Regions from separate parts of the Paenibacillus sp. MDV22-iso6 genome, predicted to be linked through region 1. Evidence: riboswitches for the same ligand, from Rfam matches in the RefSeq annotation. Region 1 holds a riboswitch; each other region holds the start of a gene.
The links. A riboswitch is a leader RNA that binds a small molecule or an ion and turns the genes downstream of it on or off. The one in region 1 is predicted to bind cyclic di-AMP.

Region 1 (3,503 bases):
CTGTCTGCTGGGTCGGATGGCCTTTACTTGTTATTTAAGCAATTCTTTGATGTCCGCTTCAATTTTATCAGGTGTTGTTTTGGGAGCATACCGTTTCAGAACACGTCCGTTCTGATCCACAAGGAATTTGGTGAAGTTCCATTTGATGGCTTTGGAGCCGAGTACGCCTGGTGCTTCTTTGGTAAGGTGCTGGAATAGAGGGTGAGCGCTTGAACCATTCACATCGATCTTCTCAAACATCGGGAAGCTAACACCATAGTTCATCTGGCAGAACTCGGCAATATCATCAGAAGAGCCTTTTTCCTGTGCAAACTGGTTGCTTGGAAAACCAAGAACTTCGAATGGGGAGTCTTTAAACTTATCCTGAAGCTCTTGCAGACCTTTGAATTGAGGTGTGAGGCCGCATTGGCTTGCTGTATTCACGATAAGCAGTACTTTGTCACGATAGTTGGACATTTCAACTTCCTGACCGCGAAGGGTGTTTACTTTGTAGTCGTAGACTGACATGAAAATCGCCTCCATTTCATATTCTTCTTTCTTCTATTATATTGATTACAATTAAATAATGCAAAATTAATATTGCTTTTTTAACTCAATTTGAAGCTGTCGTGTATGATCTGTGACTGATTTGCTACCTGAATTTCGCTAAAGAGAGAATTAGAGAGCTTTGATGAGATGGGTAGAGAATGGATACGTTGTAAGCGCTATTATTGATGTGTAATGGCAAAAATCCGTCGATTCGGTGATCTGCGCAGACTTTACACCAATATGGCACGGGTGTATGATTCATATCGTAATTCCAATTTAAATTAAATTTTACATGAAAAACGAAACAAACGATAATATCGCTCTGATTAATGATTATAAAAGAACGATGTTTTAATCGCTGAGTTTCCATTCATTCATGGGTGGGAAACGGGGGAACCAACAGGATGAACTGTCCAGGACAGTAGGCATCCATGGGGTGAATTTTCCGGTGACAGCCGGAAATAGGGCGACTCTCGCGCCCGAATCCGTCAGCTAACCTCGTAAGCGTTAAAGGGAGAGGCAACAAGCCGTACGCTGGTTCATAGTGTCTTTTTGCTATGGATTATTGAAGAAGCGTCCGGGAGGCCTTGGTCCCCCACGCTTCTTTTTTGTTGTCTTTTCACGCCAAGGGAGGAACGAATGATGGATAAAGAGATGATCTTAGTGACTGCTCCAAATGAAGCAGGACGTAAATTTATCAAATTGCTGATGTACAAAAAAATGCCGTTTGCCGTTCTGACCAACAGTGCAGGGGAAGAGCGCAGGCTCCGGAGGATTGGTGTGGAGCATGTCATTCGCATGAACACAGCTGCTGCTCAGAAATGGTTTTTGCCGCAAGGTAGTGTCGGCAATGTTTTTATTTTTGAAAATAGCCTAAACCTGACCTGTCGATATTTACAGATCTGCCGCTCCTGGACATCCAAGTCCCTGTGTGTCATTACGGAACAAAGCCACCCCAAAGGGATCTATCGGGGAATGGGAGCAGACCGTATTGTATATTCCTTGAATGGGGAAGTTGGGTTTCTACTGAATGGCTAGTGGCTAGTACTATTCCTGTGATTGATCCAGTGCCAGCTGCCTGTTATAATTGAAATCATAAATAAACGGAAACTTGAGGAGACTCATGCATGTTGGTGGGTCTTCTTTTTTATGGTTTGGGAAATAGGGATATGGATTTCCTGTGGCTAACGAGGAGGAATAGGCGTGCCGGATGTACGTGGAATACAATGGTTGTTCTTTGATGTGGGGGATACGCTCGTGGACGAATGGGAGCCGGTAGATGATATTATCGGTCAGTTCGTTCGTGAAGCTTGTGCGCTTGGTTATCAGGTGGAGATGCAGACGGTGCGAGAACTATTTGCCGCCTCCTACCGAAATTACGAGCAATGGCCGATGAAATTGGCTATTCGTACCCTTATCAGCGACGAGGGGCACCGGGAACAGATACAGGAGAAGCTGAAGTTCCGCAAAGAGCTTGAGCGCCCCTTCGCGTCAGCCGACGCTGTTCTCCAGACGTTGTCGCAACACTATAAGATTGGTATCATTGCCAATCAGAGTCCGGGGACGGAAAATCGGCTGGATAGCTACGGCTTGCGCAAGTATGTGGATGTGCTGGCCTGTTCGGCTGAAGAAGGAGTGTCCAAGCCTGATCCTGAATTGTATGCTGTAGCGTTGAAACAGGCGGGATGCAAACCTGAGGAAGCGGTCATGATCGGCGACAGGATTGATAATGATATTATTCCGGCTAAGAAGCTGGGTATGCACACGATCCGGATTTTGCAGGGTTATGGCAGATTCCAGCCGGAGCTTGCGGATGCAGAGCGTCCAGACTGGACTATTGAATCACTGGAGCAACTTCTTCCTTTGTTAATGGTAACTCAAAATTCAGACAACTAAATAAGAGCAGTATTTATGAACTATTCGGTATAATTAGGCTGCTGCTCTAACATATAAAAGGCTGATCGTCTCAAGGGGTACGTTACTTGAGTTGATCAGCCTTTTTGAGTTAGACAAAATACGGCGTAATTCCGTTTAACCTAGAACAACAGAATGGTCTGGATAATCAGATACACATTCAGGACAACGATAACTCCGGCAATGATCCAGGAGATGATTTTGAGCCACAGCTTGTTGGCAAAAGCCCCCATGCTTTTTTTGTCACTCGTAAACATTACCAGCGGAATGACGGCAAAGGGTAGCTGCAGAGACAGCACAACCTGGCTAAGAATCAACAGTTCTTCTGTTCCGTGCTCTCCAGCAATGGCTGTTACGATGACGGCCGGGATGATAGCGATCAGACGTGTAACCAGTCGACGAAGCCACGCTGGAATACGAATGTTCAGGAAGCCTTCCATTACAATCTGTCCGGACAACGTGCCGGTGAGTGTTGAGTTTTGGCCTGAAGCCAGCAGGGCTACACCGAACAGGATGCTGGCGATGGTGGTTCCCAGCAGAGGTGTCAACAGATGGTAAGCATCTGTAATTTCCGCCACCTGGGTCATACCCGCACTATGAAACACGGCAGCAGACACAATCAGGATGGCTGCATTAATGAACAGAGCTAGCGTTAAAGCGATGGTTGAATCCATGGTGGAATACAGAATCGCTTCTTTTTTTCCTTTTGGCGTCTGTTCAATCTGACGGGTCTGCACAATGGAAGAATGCAGATACAGATTATGGGGCATCACGGTTGCACCGATAATCCCGATGGCGATGTAGAGCATAGCCGGATTTTGCAAAATCTCAACATTCGGTACGAAACCATGCATGACGCCACCCATATCCGGTTTAGCGAGAAACAGGTCAATCCCGAAGCAGAGGGCGATGGTAGCCATCAGTACAATTACGAGGGATTCCAATGCGCGAAAGCCTTTATTTTGCAGCAAAAGAATGACCAGTACATCGACAGCGGTAATAATGACGCCGTATAACATGGGGATGTTGAACAGCAGCTTGAGCGCGATGGCTGAACCAAT
Region 2 (3,503 bases), on a different contig from region 1:
GAATGCAGTGAACGGAACGCTCGAACGTCTGAAAAGCGAAAATAAAATCGATCAGTTGGTTACCGAGGCAAGCCAGTTGATGGCAGAGAAGAGTAAACAAAATATTTTTGAAGTATTTTGGCAATACAAAAGCTTTTATGCCACGGGATTAGGGTACACATTGCTGCTTTCTGCACTTGGTGTATTTTTCGGTGTTATCATCGGTCTGATCATCTGTTTGTTCCGTCTGCATGACATCGCCATTTTGCGCTGGATCGGAACAGCTTATGTTGAGCTCATTCGTGGGACGCCAATGCTGGTGCAATTGATGATTATCTATTACGGTGTTTCATTGACCTTTGGAATTAATTTCTCGGCTCTTCAGGCGGGAATTATCACACTATCCATTAATAGTGGTGCCTATCTTGCCGAGATTTTCCGCGCTGGTATACAGGGTGTGGATCGAGGCCAGTTGGAAGCAGCTCGTTCCCTGGGAATGGGCAGAGGTGCGGCAATGCGCTTCATCGTGCTTCCACAAGCGTTTAAAGCGGTGTTGCCGGCGATCGGTAATGAGTTCGTGACCATTATCAAGGAATCTTCCATCATCTCGGTTATTGGTATGGTGGACATTATGTACCAGGCAAGTGTAGTCAAAAACATTACGTACCAAGGAATGAATCCATTCCTGATTGCAGCGGCCATTTACTTTGTGCTGACGTTCATTTTGTCCAAGCTGCTGGGTCGACTGGAAAGGAAGTTGAGTGCAAGTGATAGACGTTAGACAATTACACAAATCATATGGAAATAACGATGTGCTCAAGGGCATTAACGTAACAATTGGTAAAGGCGAGGTTGTCGTGGTCATCGGTCCGTCCGGATCGGGGAAAAGTACCTTTTTGCGCTGTCTTAACTTATTGGAGCAGCCTACTTCCGGTGAGATTGACTTTGAGGGAGTTTCGATCACTGACCCTAAACACAACATTAATGCAACTCGTGAAAAAATGGGGATGGTATTCCAGCATTTCAATCTGTTCCCGCACAAAACGGTGCAGCAGAACATTACGATTGCTCCCATTAAAGTGAAAAAACAATCTGCACAGGAAGCGGAACTAATCTGCGCAGATTTGCTGAAGACGGTTGGCCTGTCTGACAAAAAAGACGCTTATCCTAATCAGCTGTCCGGAGGACAGAAACAACGGATCGCTATTGCAAGAGCGCTTGCGATGCAGCCGCATGTCATGCTGTTTGACGAGCCTACTTCAGCACTGGACCCTGAAATGGTCGGTGAAGTACTGGATGTCATGAAGCGGCTTGCAGAGGGCGGCATGACCATGGTTATTGTAACGCATGAGATGGGCTTCGCACGCGAAGTAGGGGACCGCATCCTGTTTATGGATGGTGGGGTTATTGTAGAAGAAGGAACACCTGCTGAAGTGTTTGGTGAGCCTAAGCATGCACGTACACGTGACTTCCTTGCTAAAGTGCTCTAATACATCCGAGTCATCATTAGGATGAATTGGATGAAAATGCAAAATATATACTGTGGATGAGAATTCTTATTCCCTCATAGATCCCTGTCGGCGACCTGTCGGCAGGGATTGTTTTGTTGCGTGTGAATACGCACGGATTTACATAAAAAGTAACGTTTCTGTCATCAACGATATAAGCTCAAATAGACATTTTTTTGAAAAAGTCGCTTGAATTCAGCAAAAATATTGAAGTGAATTAGCCAGATGGTAACATTTACTACGACTCTTGGTTACAAAGTTGTGATATATTTGTTCCTGCCGAAACTTCCGGAGTTGGGAGTGTGGGGGATGTAACGATGCAGAGTGTGCTTGGGGAAGAATCATTTGCACACGGCTTGGGGTGAATTAGGGCTACATAAATTATTAATGTAATTGAACCTATAGGGTGGTTTCCTCCATCCGAATCCGACAACTAACTTCGCAGGCATAATGAGGGAGGAAGACCATGATTAACAAGAAACGTATAGCCAAAACAGCAACAGCTTTGCTGACAGCAGCAATGCTCATTCAGGCCGTTCCGGCTCATGCTGATTCAGTTCATGTGGCCAAAGAGGGGGATACCTTCTACACCTTATCCAAACAATATGGAGTTGGACTTAACGCTCTTATTAAAGCTAACAATGACATTTCAGCTTACAACATTTATGGTGGTTTGAAAATTACGATCCCTGGTAAAACAACGAACACAGCTTCTGCTGCAGCAGCTAAAACGGAGGCCAAAACGGTAACTGCCGCAAGCCTTGACGTTAATGCAGATAGTAAAGTTGTACAAGCCTGGGGTAAAACGTTTGATTACAGCAAAGCTGTCGACGTCAAAGCAACAGCATACTCCGCAGACGCTTCCGAAAATGGAGGATGGGGTGCTGTGGATTACTTCGGTAATCCGCTTGAATTGGGTACCATTGCAGTAGACCCGAGTATCATTCCATTGGGTACAAAGGTACTGGTGACAGGTCATACACATCCCGGACTGCCAAAACAGGCATTTGTCGCAACGGCTCGTGATGTGGGTAGTGCCATTAAAGGTCACAAGATCGATATCTTTATTCCTGGCAGCAAGCAATCCGTGAGCACATTTGGTATTCAGGATGTTGAACTTTACATTTTGAAATAAAATCAAAGCGTAGCTGCACATCATCATATGTGACTCCAACTATATCTAAATTAAACAATAAAGGGTGTTCTTCCATCACAATAATGTGATGGAAGAACACCCTTTTGAATATCCAACTTCAGGGATCTTGACCTATTTACCCTTTGGCAGTTCCAGCATTTCGTCCAAAGTCACCAGCTCGTACCCGCGGTTTCGCAATTCCTCGATAACTTCAGGCAACGCCTCGATGGTACCACTCAGCTTCGATCCGACACCGCCTCCTGCATGTTGCAGAACAATGGAACCTGGTTTAACGGCCGACAGGATGTTTTGTTTGACTTCCTCTTTGGAGAGGCCCTTCCAGTCCAGGGAATCGACGTTCCAATTCACAATGCTGTAATGTTGTTTGGCCGCCCATTGCAGCTGTTGCTCATTAATGTCGCCATAAGGTGGACGAATCATTTTGGGAGTGTAGCCCGCCAGATTACGAATAATATCTCCGGTATGTAAGATTTGTTTGCGAAATGCATTCATGGACAATTTACTGAACTCCGGGTGATTGTAGCTGTGATTGCCAACAATATGCCCTTCCTTCACCATGCGTTTCACTAAATCCGGATGTTTCTCAGCGCGATTTCCCACAATGAAAAATGTAGCCCGTACCTTGTATTTTTTTAGAATATCCAGTACCTGCGGGGTGAACCGTGGATCAGGTACGTCATCAAAAGTCAGAGCGACCTTTTTTGTTGAGGGGCCATTGGTTTTGAACGTATCCGCATATTTTTGTCTGAGCTGTCCCAGAGTCAACTGTTCTTCTTCGGAAGAATCAGACTTCGAAGCAGGTTCGGTTTGCGGACTTGAAGAAGCCCATAACTGAGCAGGAGCGTAACTTCCCCCCAGAA
Region 3 (3,503 bases), on a different contig from region 1:
GGATAAGGCTGCATCACTTCACCCAGAATCGGGATCAATCGCTGATCAATCTCTACAGCCGTTACAGGACCGGCTACCCGAGCCAGACGTTCTGTGAGCGCGCCAATCCCTGGTCCGATCTCAAGTGCGCCCTTGGACTCGTCCAAATCAGCTGCATTTACAATTTTGTTCAATATATTTTGATCGATCAGAAAGTTCTGACCTAAGCTCTTCTTGAATGAAAATCCGTGTCTTTGAATGATTTCTTTGGTTCGTTTGGGTGTTGCAATTTCTACGGTTTCTTCCATGCCTTTCATACGCTCACAATCCTTCACGTTCAATTTGCGATAATGCTTCGGAGAACTCTTCCCGGGTAATCTGGAATACACTCAACCGCTTGTGGAACTGCTTGCCATTGCAATAACCTATGCCCAGCAGATTGCCCATCTCCATACGACGTGCAGCAGCCTGTGGGTGCACAATCAGTCCCGCCGCAATCAGATCCTCCCAATCAATCAGACTGGGTGCGCCTTCATATGACGTGTGTACACGTGCTAATGCATGACGAATCGCCTCCGGTGAAGCGTTCTCCACTCCGATGTCGCCTTTGCGCGTAGCATCTGCCTCCGGAATGAAAGCATGCTTGCAACCAGGTACTTTATTGGCGATGATTTTACGAATACGTTCACCAGCATGATCCGGGTCTGTCAGTACGATGACACCACGTCTCTCTTGAGCAAGTGCGATCCGCTTTAGAATGCGCTGGTTGATGGCGGACCCACCAGTCTCGATCGTATCTGCCTGAACCGCACGTCGAATGGCTACGGTATCGTCACGGCCTTCTACCACGATCACTTCTTTTATCATGTTCCATTTCTTCCTTTCTAACGCAAAAAGAAGAGGAATATCCCTCTTCTCTGCCAAACGGCGGGGGAGACTGAATTCAGACCCCTCCGCCGCATATTCCGCATGAATCATTCATGCTTATATTTTATAGCATTCCCATTTCAAAGTAAAACGATTTTAGTTCGCTTCCGGCTTCACCGGACCAATCACATATACCGTCTTGCCTTTCTTCCGTCCGAAGTTCAGGGCATGCTTCACACTATCATAATACACATCAATTTTGTTGCCTTTAATGGCACCACCTGTGTCTTCCGCACGACGGAAGCCAAGGCCCTCGATATACACCCACCAGCCAATCGGAATGATTTTGGGATCAACCGCAATGGTACGTCCCTCAGTTACCCGAGTACCTGAAGCTGTTTTTGTGCCGATACCAGGCTCTTCAGAAGAGTATGCCGTCATGGATACATTTTTCAAGACTTTTGAATATTTAAAAGAACTGCCTGAGACGGTAATTACTTTGCTGCCCGAGGCAGCGGTTTTCTTCGAGTTCGTGGTTGTTGCTGTTTTTGTCGTGGAAGTCTGCGCCGATACCGTCTGAATCACTGGCTCTTTCACAACAGGTTTGGCTTTGGTACCAATGGCAATCACTTTATCGACGCGATTCGTTGCGACCGATTTACCCACCATTTTTTTGGAGACCAATTCTCCATCCTGAAACACTTTTTCAATATGCTGTACAAGTGTGCCTTCTTTACCGCTCACAACGACACGATTGTCGCCTTTGTACAAGCTAGGGTCAGCCGTTTTGATCACTTTATAAGCAATCGGATGTTCCACTTCCACCGTACGCTTTGTTACCCGCACTACACGGATTTTCATATCCGCTTCAATAGTGGTTCCAAGCGCCGGATATACTTTGTCTTCACTTGCAATTTGAATACCTGATTTTTTAATCGCATCTTTTACCGATGAATCGGTTGTATACAGAGTCTTGGTGTCCCCGTCTGCCGTAATATTAACTGGAACGGCCCGCTCAATAACGATGCGGTCTCCATCTGTGATCGCCCCATTCAAGGGCATGGATACCTGATCGTGAGGGCTGACTGTGATTGACTGCTCCTCCAGCATTTCCTGAAGCATTCCTGTACGAGTCTCTACCGCTTGAGCTTTGCCATCAATAACCAGTGAAATTTGTTTCCCGGCCTGACCGTAAACGACTAACAAGATCATGATTGTAAGCGCAATTGAGAAAATCGCGATCAATGCCATTTGACGCAAGTTCTCATGCTTCCACCGCAACGCGAAAGACTTACTGGATGATCGTGACTCATGGGTCTCTTCTGGTTGGAATGTGCCCACTTCTCCGTCCTCCTTCATAGCCTCGCCGTCTAAAGTAATGCATGATGTCTTTGACGCGACTATACCAAATTTTCTACAGAACACAGATCGGACCAACATAATCCGGTTCTGCACCATGAATCAATCTTCGCAACATGATGTCATCCTCCTGAATACTTACCGTATGATGACAGTATTTCTTTTATTCAAAAACAAAAAAGCCAAAGAAAGAGTTTAAGAGGAACTCTTTCGTGGCTTCCGAATGATTCTGAATATCGGAAATTCATGCACGAGGTTGCCTCTCTTTTTCCGCTTGCGAGGTTAGCTGTCGGGTTCGGGCGAAAGAGAGCCGCCCTATCTCCGGTCATCCGCTCATGGCGGACGCCCTTGAATTCACCCCGAGACCCAAAGAAGAAATCAAATACGGCTTCGCAGATTCATACGCTGCTTTTGGGTCAGCGCATGTTGCGCATCGGCTGCAATCACCGATGTTTAAGCCCTATTGGTTCCCCCGCTCTCCGTTAACGGAGACTCAGCGAGACTGATTCATGAAAGTAATGTTGTTTCATCGGAAAGTGTCCCTTTGTTCATCCCCCGAACATCTGTCCAATTTTCCGCACAACAATTCACTGAAAAGATGATATCCTGTTTCTATGCATGTTGTAAAGCGTTGTTCAAGTACGTTTTTCTAAATATTTGGTTAAAATATTGTAATATTCTTGATTTATTTGGATCAAAAAGCAAATTAACTCCGCCTAACTCACTTTTTCACCCGTTTTGCTCGATCTTTTAACGAATCCCAAATCGTTCCATGGCATTTTTGGTCGTTATTGCTGCAATTTCCTCTATCGAAATGCCTTTAATTTCCGCAGCTGCTTCTGCAACCAGACGTACATGCGCTGTCTCATTTCGTTTTCCACGATAAGGGTGCGGTGTCAAATAAGGAGCGTCCGTTTCGATGAAAAATCGGTCCATAGGAACCTTCTCAAGTACCTCTTTAGGCTGCTTCGCATTTTTGAACGTGATTGGCCCTCCGAAGGAAAGATGAAAGCCTAAATCCAGACACATTTTCGCCGTTTCCCAGCTGCCAGAGAAGGAATGCATGACACCGCCTACTTCTCCAGCTTTCTCTTCACGCAAAATCTTTACAATATCCTCATGCGCATCCCGGTTGTGAATGACAATCGGCATATTCAACTCACGGGCAAGACCAATCTGTTGTCGTAATACGCGATGTTGAACCTCTTTCGGGGAAGTGTCCCAGTAGTAGTCTAGACCAATTTCGCCGATGGCTACCACTTTTTCATGCTTGCATAAAGATGCAATCCATTCCAGAT
Region 4 (3,503 bases), on a different contig from region 1:
CGCTGGCAGTAGCCCTCGCGCGCGGAGAGACGCTGGACGCGGCGGTAAGCTTCGCCATGGGCGCAGCCGCGTTGTCGGTGACGAAGCTCGGCGCCCAGTCCGGGATGCCGTCCGCACGTGAAGTGCAGGCTTTCCTTGCCGAGCAGAAGGCAAAGACCCAGTAATATATGCATACTTTAGGTGAATCAGAGGCAGGCTGGAAGGATACGCTAATGCCTCTATTTAGCCATAGCATGGTGGATGTTTTCATCGGAGCATCCCTGAAATGACCAAGAGGCTCTTACTTCCCAGTACGGGAGAGTAAGAGCCTCTTGTCTGTATGACCATTGATAAAACGAGTAACCCTGTATTACCAATAAGGGTTGACTACGTTGCGCGTCTAGCGCCAGCGTGGTTTAGAGCATGAGTAAAGAGCAGAGGATGATTGAAGCCATCACACTCTCTATACATGCCCCCTGCCACAAACTGATCGCCTTGAACATCTTGGATTACTTCTTCTCCGCCAGCCACATCGCAATATTCGCGATTTCTTCATCCTTCAGCTTGTCTTTGAACGAAGGCATACCGCCGCTTTTACCTTTGACGATGGTCGTATAAATCTTCTCCACATCGTCCTGGCTGCCAATCTTCTGCAGACTAGGGCCCATGCCCCCTTGAAGCTGATCACCGTGGCAGGTAATACAGTTTGCTTTGACCAGTGCCTCAGCCTGTCCTGCATCCATTGTAACTTGCGGCATCGTCGGTTTCGCTTCTTCTGCAACTTCCTCTTTCCCTGGAAGCGTAAACATTAGTACAATAGCTAAAGCGCACGCTGCAAAAAATACCCCGCTCATGATCCATTTGTGCATCCCTTATGTCCCCTCCAGAATGAAAGATCATCTAACTTGAAACTATCCATATCATTATAACGGAACCTGTAGTGACATCATAGCATTTTGTGGTAATTTTTTGAACTAATCACATAACCGGGGACTTTTTGGGGTGATTTCAAGCCCTAGTTATTCGCGTGGACCTTCATAGACCATACAGTAAAAAGGTTTCAAACCACCCGGTGTCTGTCGTTCGTATGTATCCTGCGTAACAAATCCGGCTTTGAGATAGACACGAATAGCCCGGTCATTCCAGGTCAGAACTTCCAGATCAATTTCGTTTGCAGGGTTCCGGCGAATGGCTTCCTGCACAATGGCCGAGACAAAAGCCGTTCCTTGACCATGACCACATCGATCGGGGTGCATGCCAAGTCCGATGCGGGTTACACCTTCAAGAGGGAAGTACTGAGCAAAACCGCAAATCTGCTGATCCTCTCCCAGCACCACCGCATATTGTTCTTTCCGTAGCTTGGGATCGCCGAATTCCACTTCAAGTGCTTTCATCTGCTCCCAGGGCAGCCAGCTATAAATATTATAAGGCGGGTCATACTGCCAATCGCAGATTAGTTCCGCGTGTTCTTCTTGCATGGGCACAACGTGAAACGTCACAGGGGCTTCATCCATACAACTGCACGCTCCTCTCATTGTGAACAAGCTATAATGATTTTGATTTGTCCATATACATATACATATGTCATTCCATATCTAAGCTTGTTTTCACTCTACAAAAGAGGCGTTCATTTGGCAAGTCCTCGTTTTTGAAAAAAAGTGAAACAAAAGTTCCGGTAATTTCGTTTATATTATAGTGGGATGGGTAAAAACATTATAAGAGCACGGGCGAAGCAATGAAAAATAGCTTTAAAAAAAGTTAAAATTAGGTTTGATAGCTATCCCGAATATGTTAAGGAAACGAAGCACAAAAAAACCGCCGGATAACATTCCTGCGGAGAATGTACCAGACGGTTCTATTATGCTTCGTTACAGTAAAGTTATTGTTACAGCATGACGTTGCTCGGCTTGTCCCTATTCAATGGCCAATGTCTCATATGCGTCCGTGCTCATAATACGTTTAGCGCCAACATAGCGGTTGGCCCAATAGCTTTCGCTTAATTCGCTAATTGTAACTCCTTTGGAAGAAGAGGAGTGTGCAAACTTCCCATTCCCTACAAAGATCCCTACGTGCGAGACCCCTTTGCCCGTTGTATTGAAGAATACCAGATCACCTGGTCTCATTTCCATCCGGGATACCGAATCACCCATGTCGAATTGTGAACTCGATTGGCGAGCCAGATCAATGCCCAGCTTGTCGAATACATAACTTGTGAATCCAGAGCAGTCAAAGCCGTTAAGCGTTGTTCCTCCGCTTTTGTATGTAGTCCCCATTGCTGAATCAATAACTTGGTCCATTTTCGAATCTGCGAATGCGCTGCCTGCTCCAAGCGATAATGCGAATGTGAGGCTGAGTACAGCTGCGGTTAATTTCTTCTTAAACAAGAGATATACCCCTTCCAATGCCTGCGAGGTTAGCTTAAGGATTCGGTTGAAGGTCCCCTATGATCCCTCTGTTGCAAGATCAATTCACCCATAACTGGTTCCCCCGCTTCCCAGGTGCTAGGAATTTGGCTATGCTAGTTATGCACCTGCGAAATCAAGAAATGACGATTAAATTTTAAGTAGTTACAAATATGAAGGTAAAGATTACAAAGTTGTTACTAAAAACTCACTGCGATTATTGTAACAGAGGTATATCACTTTGGCAACGTTTAACAACAAAATTAACAAAAAAACCCTCGACCTTTGACGGGGAAAGGTCGAGGTTTGCTTGTTTAACGGCATTTGAAGAATACAACTTTACATAGAGATGGTAACCGTTTTTAACCGTTTAATTTAATCTTTGACCGAGTTGGACTGCCATAGGCGGAAATGGGCACATATTTTCCACAGGCTCAGCAAGCACCGGGCAAGTGGATACGTTTGTTGTAGTATAAGACCAGTTAAGCCGGTTAGTAACCATGAAGCTGAAGTAAAGGCACCAAAGACCAACAGATGAAGGCCGCCCAGCAGGACAGCAATGCCGATTAGAGTGATGACTTGGCGTAGTGCAATCCATATAGCTTGAAACGTACCACGTGCTCCGCCTTCCCCATCGGGAGCTGAGATACCAAACTGCATGTACAGTAGGACATGATGGATAACCCACCCGTATACAATCCAACCAGCAACATAGGGAATACCAGGCAAGAGCAGATGGAGGGAATGAAAACCTTCCATAAAGATGGAATAGAGCTTTGGCGCGAGCCAATAAGCGGGTAGCAGCAGTAATATAGTCCGAATGGTGTGGAGCAACAGCATCGGTTTCCATAAATTTTTGATACCGCGAATGAATGGAATGCGCTCTTCCGAATGGTTATAATGCTGGAGCGAGTAGAGCAGCCCTGCCTGAATGAGTGGGCTAATCAGAATCCGTATCAGCAGCATAGCCCCTAAAATCCATAAATAGCGGTGAACCTCCGGATTCGTTGTCAGACCGAGTTGGCTCTCCATTTTAAATAAAATCGTACTGAGTTCCCCTGTATCAGGGTCAGGATAACGCAGGAGCAGCGGAACCACAGCTGACTGCACCATTCGATAAAG

Region 2: another riboswitch for cyclic di-AMP. It lies ahead of AC4PM4_RS24205 (3D domain-containing protein); the one in region 1 lies ahead of AC4PM4_RS08765 (HAD family hydrolase).
Region 3: another riboswitch for cyclic di-AMP. It lies ahead of AC4PM4_RS29440 (resuscitation-promoting factor); the one in region 1 lies ahead of AC4PM4_RS08765 (HAD family hydrolase).
Region 4: another riboswitch for cyclic di-AMP. It lies ahead of AC4PM4_RS30215 (C40 family peptidase); the one in region 1 lies ahead of AC4PM4_RS08765 (HAD family hydrolase).

What each region holds. Positions count from the first base shown of each region.
Region 1 is NZ_JBZVDZ010000002.1:560,873-564,375, forward strand. Features, by position in the region: partial or broken gene AC4PM4_RS08755 (hypothetical protein) at 1-49, shown strand, start outside; gene AC4PM4_RS08760 (glutathione peroxidase) at 31-507, opposite strand; cyclic di-AMP (ydaO/yuaA leader) riboswitch at 875-1,050, shown strand; gene AC4PM4_RS08765 (HAD family hydrolase) at 1,171-1,566, shown strand; gene AC4PM4_RS08770 (HAD family hydrolase) at 1,732-2,424, shown strand; gene AC4PM4_RS08775 (Nramp family divalent metal transporter) at 2,565-3,503, opposite strand, start outside.
Region 2 is NZ_JBZVDZ010000009.1:109,474-112,976, reverse strand. Features, by position in the region: gene AC4PM4_RS24215 (ABC transporter substrate-binding protein/permease) at 1-760, shown strand, start outside; gene AC4PM4_RS24210 (amino acid ABC transporter ATP-binding protein) at 747-1,469, shown strand; cyclic di-AMP (ydaO/yuaA leader) riboswitch at 1,755-1,951, shown strand; gene AC4PM4_RS24205 (3D domain-containing protein) at 1,954-2,622, shown strand; gene AC4PM4_RS24200 (polysaccharide deacetylase family protein) at 2,755-3,503, opposite strand, start outside.
Region 3 is NZ_JBZVDZ010000016.1:14,746-18,248, reverse strand. Features, by position in the region: gene rsmA (16S rRNA (adenine(1518)-N(6)/adenine(1519)-N(6))-dimethyltransferase RsmA) at 1-296, opposite strand, end outside; gene rnmV (ribonuclease M5) at 301-846, opposite strand; gene AC4PM4_RS29440 (resuscitation-promoting factor) at 1,003-2,187, opposite strand; cyclic di-AMP (ydaO/yuaA leader) riboswitch at 2,461-2,714, opposite strand; gene AC4PM4_RS29435 (TatD family hydrolase) at 2,956-3,503, opposite strand, start outside.
Region 4 is NZ_JBZVDZ010000018.1:29,253-32,755, reverse strand. Features, by position in the region: gene rbsK (ribokinase) at 1-164, shown strand, start outside; gene AC4PM4_RS30225 (c-type cytochrome) at 489-848, opposite strand; gene AC4PM4_RS30220 (GNAT family N-acetyltransferase) at 999-1,493, opposite strand; gene AC4PM4_RS30215 (C40 family peptidase) at 1,893-2,363, opposite strand; cyclic di-AMP (ydaO/yuaA leader) riboswitch at 2,367-2,504, opposite strand; gene AC4PM4_RS30210 (hypothetical protein) at 2,757-3,503, opposite strand, start outside.